2 regions of the Salinispirillum marinum genome follow, and region 1 is predicted to be linked to the other one. Evidence: predicted binding sites of a transcription regulator. Region 1 holds the regulator's gene; the other holds the start of a gene.

The links. The regulator PhoB, encoded in region 1, activates phosphate uptake and scavenging genes when phosphate is short. The targets are predictions, from matches to a motif close to TGTCATANNNNTGTCANA.
Region 2: a site for PhoB is predicted at 1,263-1,280, ahead of ACFOSD_RS14430 (bifunctional metallophosphatase/5'-nucleotidase). Genes of this name have one in related genera too.

The regions. Positions count from the first base shown of each region.
Region 1 covers NZ_JBHSAL010000001.1:1,163,813-1,166,217, reverse strand. Annotated here, with positions in the region: gene ubiA (4-hydroxybenzoate octaprenyltransferase) at 1-666, shown strand, start outside; gene phoB (phosphate regulon transcriptional regulator PhoB) at 776-1,477, shown strand; gene phoR (phosphate regulon sensor histidine kinase PhoR) at 1,474-2,405, shown strand, end outside.
Region 2 covers NZ_JBHSAL010000005.1:210,190-212,594, reverse strand. Annotated here, with positions in the region: gene ACFOSD_RS14430 (bifunctional metallophosphatase/5'-nucleotidase) at 1-1,162, opposite strand, end outside; gene ACFOSD_RS14425 (CBS domain-containing protein) at 1,336-1,752, shown strand; gene ACFOSD_RS14420 (acyl-CoA dehydrogenase) at 1,914-2,405, shown strand, end outside.

The DNA.
Region 1 (2,405 bases):
AACTTGGATGGTCACGTTGAGCGCACCCAGCACCGCCCGTTGGCGACCGGGCAAATCAGCAGCCGGGAAGCGCTTGGCGTGGCGGCAGGACTCACCTTCTTAGCCTTTTTGCTGGTGTTGACCACCAACGGGACGACCGTACTCTGGTCCTTCGGTGCCGTGGGTTTGGCAGCGTTATACCCTTTTATGAAGCGCTACACGCATTTGCCGCAAGTGTTTCTCGGCATGGCCTTTTCCTGGTCGGTTCCGATGGCCTTTACGGCGCAAGGTGAGGCTGTCAGTGCACTGGCCTGGCTGATCTTCGCCAGCAACGTACTGTGGATCGTAGCGTATGACACCCTGTACGCCATGGTGGACCGTGAAGATGATCTGAAAATTGGTATTCGATCGACCGCCATTCTTTTTGGCGATGCAGACCGCTTAATGGTCGGCGTATTACAAGCCTTGTTCTTGTTCGGCATGATACTGGTGGGTCGCCTGAGCGACAGTGGCGCACTGTATTACTTAGGTCTAGCTGCCGCAGCCGCCTTGTTTGCGTGGCAACACCTACGCATTCGTGACCGTGATCGGGCGGCCTGTTTCTGGGCATTTTTGCACAATCACTGGGTGGGCTTGGTGATCTTCGTTGGCCTTGTTTTGGACCGCGCGCTCAAGCATTTATGGTGATAAAACCACCCTTTTGTTGACACTCTCATGAAAACGGTCATATTTCTGACATAATTCCGCAGTGTAATGGTCATCTACGAATGAACCAGCTACATAGGCGAGGTCAAGAATGTCAGGTAGAACCATTTTGGTGGTGGATGATGAAGCCCCCATCCGTGAGATGATCGCGGCAGCGCTCGAAATGGCGGGGTATCATTGCCTTGAAGCGGAAGATGCATTGAGTGCACATTCCATGGTGGTCGACCAGAAGCCGGATTTAATCCTGCTGGACTGGATGCTGCCTAACACCAGCGGCATTGAACTAGCCCGTCGCCTCAAGAAAGACGCACTCACCGGTGAGATTCCCATCATCATGCTCACCGCAAAAGGTGAGGAAGATCATAAAATTCAAGGCTTGGAAGCGGGTGCGGACGACTACATCACCAAACCCTTCTCACCACGCGAGTTGGTGGCCCGCTTAAAGGCGGTGTTGCGTCGGACCACCCCGATAGGCGTCGACAGCCCGATCGAATTGCGCGGCCTGCGGCTGGACCCCGGTAGCCACCGGGTGACCTCACATGGTCACAACCTCGACATGGGGCCTACAGAGTTTCGTCTTTTGCAATTCTTCATGACCCACGCCGAACGCGCTTATACGCGTTCGCAATTGCTTGATCAGGTGTGGGGCGGTAACGTGTATGTGGATGAACGCACGGTGGATGTGCACATTCGCCGATTGCGAAAAGCACTGGGCGAAGAGCATAGCCAAATGGTGCAAACCGTGCGTGGTACTGGCTATCGCTTCTCGGAAAAGGTTGAGCAGTCTGAATGATGAATATGCCACGCAGTGCAGGGCTCCGCAAAGCGTTGTTGTTTTATGGCCTGATCGGCCTTCTCGGCTGGCTACTGGGCTGGACACCATGGCTTTTGGCACTCGCCTTAGCCTTGCAGTTGATCTGGTCGCACTACCAAATGCAACGCACCCTGACGTGGCTACAATCGTTTGACGACAGTGAACCACCGCGCGCTAAAGGCGAGTGGGGGAAGCTACTGGACTCCCTGTGGCATTTTCGTCGCAACCACCGCAGTGAATTACGAAAATTACAAAACAGCTTACAGCGCGTACAGCGCACGGTGGAAAGCCTGTCCGACGGCTTAGTGATTATTAAGCCCAATGGAGAAATGCAGTGGTGGAACGAGGCAGCGGCCGTCATGCTGAATCTGCGGCCCGGTGATGAAGGACAAATGCTCACAAACTTGGTGCGGGACCCCGCCTTTGTCGAATTTTTTGACCGCAATCGAGATTATGTCGAGTTTGTCTGGACCAACCCCCGCACCGGCAGTTTCCTGCAGTTCACCAACAACCGACATGCGGCGGGCAACCGCTTGTTGATGGTGCGAGACATTTCCCGCTTACGGCAGCTGGAACAAATGCGGCAGGATTTCGTGGCCAATGCATCACATGAACTGCGGACGCCTTTGACCGTACTGCAAGGCTATTTAGAAACCTTTGCCGACCTCAGTGATGCCCTGCCGGAACGGTTACGCAAAGGGGTTGATTTGATGCTGGCACAAACCAAACGCATGGCGAATTTGGTCAACGACCTTTTACTGCTCACCCGTTTGGATTCCATTGATAAGCCGGTCGATGCTAAACCGGTCGATATGAACGTATTACTCAACAGCATTTTGACGGACGCACGTGCCCTAGCCAGCGAAAAAGGGCATCGGTTCGAACTGCATTTGGATAGCCCGGTAGC
Region 2 (2,405 bases), on a different contig from region 1:
CATCCTGCTTCAGTACATCAACTTGCGCGGTATAGGTGCTCAAGATATCTGCAGCTTGTGCGTCGGGTGTAACTTGCATTAACACGGGGCTAGCTGATATTTCAGCCAAAATCTGGTTCAAAGTATCTTCACCAACAGGCACACGCTGACCTTCGCTGTTACGACGGAGGAAGGTATCGCCCAGTGGCAGATGTGGATTACCGCCACAGCTCGCCACATTGCCGTTGTCATCCCAGCTCACTTGCAGCTCACCCACAATCAGGGAGTATTCCCAAGCCTGAGCGATACACACGGTGTTGCCGGTAGCGTCACTTACCACGGTAGGGTATGGGCCCGCTGGGCTCAAGCCATACTGCGCGAAGTCATCACCCAATAAGGTGTGCGAATCACCACCGATGATGGCATCGACACCACGCAGTTGGCGTGCCATGGCAATGTCGTTTTCGTACTGGTAGTGCGTTACCAGGACGATTTTATCAATGCCCATGGCGGTCAGTTCATCGATATAGCGCTGCGCCGTTTCGACTTCGTCCAGGAACACGGTGGTGGCATCCGGCTTGGATGAGTTCTTGGTTTTGTTGGCGATATCAATGCCAATAAAGCCGACTTTGGCGCTGCCGAAGGACTTAATGACGTAAGGGTCGAAGGAGTCCCACTGGCTGTTGGGTGTGAGCGGCGAAACACCGACTTCAGGCACCACGTTGGCCGAGATTACGCTGGTGTTGCAGTCGCCTTCGTTCAAATAGCCTAAGAAGTTCGCCAGACCCGCATCGCCGTCGTCAAATTCGTGGTTACCCAGCGTGAAAACGTCAAAGCAGGCTTCGTTCATCATGGCGGCATCGGCTTCGCCTTTGAACAGGGTGTAATACAGGTCGCCGGTAATGGCGTCGCCCGCGTGCACTTTAACGCTGTGTTCCGCCTGCGCTTCGAGTGTTTTGATCAAACTGACGGCGCGCGGAAAACCACCAATTTCAACCCGCGTGCGCTCACCGTCTAACATTAAGTCGGTGCCGCTGTTTGGGAATAAGCGAGAGTGGTGGTCGTTCATGTGAATGATGGTAAGGTCGAGTGCGCCAGAGCCATCGGAGGGTGCCAACATGGCGCAACCGCTCAAGGTTAAGATGGCGGCAGCAGCGCCGGTTAAAAGCCACTGTTTTTGCATGGAAGTGTTCCTTTCATAGAAAGTTAATGGTTGCAGGTTTGACCTTGGCCTAAACCTACTCTTCTCATTGGTTCTTGTTCTGGGCAATATAGAACGCCAATGTGTCAGAGTGACGACATTGACGCAACAAAAATTGACTTCATGGTCAGTTGAGCCGTTTGAGGAGAGTTCACATGGCCGTAGCCGACATTATGACGCGTAAAGTGGTCTCCATAGGGATGGACGACACCCTGGAAGACGTGAAGCATATTTTCGACAACACGCAGTTTCATCACTTGCTGGTGATTCAGAGTGGTAACTTGGTGGGGGTGATTTCTGACCGCGACCTGTTTAAAGCCATTAGCCCGAACTTAGGCACGGCGGCGGAAACATGGAAAGACCTCGCTACCCTGAGTAAAAAAGTGCATCAGGTGATGACGCGAAAATTGGTGGTCATTCGGGAGAATGCGCCCATCTTTGATGCCGTTGAAATGATCAATCAGCATCGGGTGTCCTGTTTACCGGTGGTGGATGAACGGGGTAAGGTCGCCGGTATACTGTCATGGCGGGACATTTTGCGTGAACTGGAGCATGCCCGACGCATCAAGTAGTGCTTGTTTACGCGCAGCAAAAAGCGACCTGTCGTGTTCATCTATTGTTGCCAAAACCGAACAGGTGCTATTTTTTTAACGCATAAGCTGGTAACTCCCTCCGCAACCCGCTAAATTCAAACGTGCGTTTAAATTCGACAACGTTCACTGTTGAGGTTGCCATGAATCATCTGCTCGTTCTACTTGTTGCCATTGTGGTGTTGTTCGCGGTGATGCGCCGTGAGCTGGGTGCTGTGGCCGGTATCATTGCGTTTGCCGGTTTGGCGGTATTGGGGTTTTATTTGCGCAGCCCGTTATTGGCGCTGTTATTCATCATGGGCGGTGGTATTACTGCAGCGGCAGGCTTGCCGATGTTCCGGCGACAGTGGTTAACCCCGCAGATTTTTGCCATTTTCAAGAAAGTAGCCCCGAAAGTATCACCCACGGAGCAGGTAGCATTAGATGCCGGTACGGTGGGTTGGGACGGGCAATTGTTTTCGGGCCGACCAGACTGGCAACAATTGTTGAACCAGCGTTACAGCGGCCTGACCGAGGAAGAACAAGCCTTTTTAGATAACCAATGCAGCAAAGCCGTGAGCATGTGCAATGCATGGGAAATTGCCGTTGAGCGTGCCGACATGCCCAAAGAATTGTGGGACTTCCTGAAGCAAGAG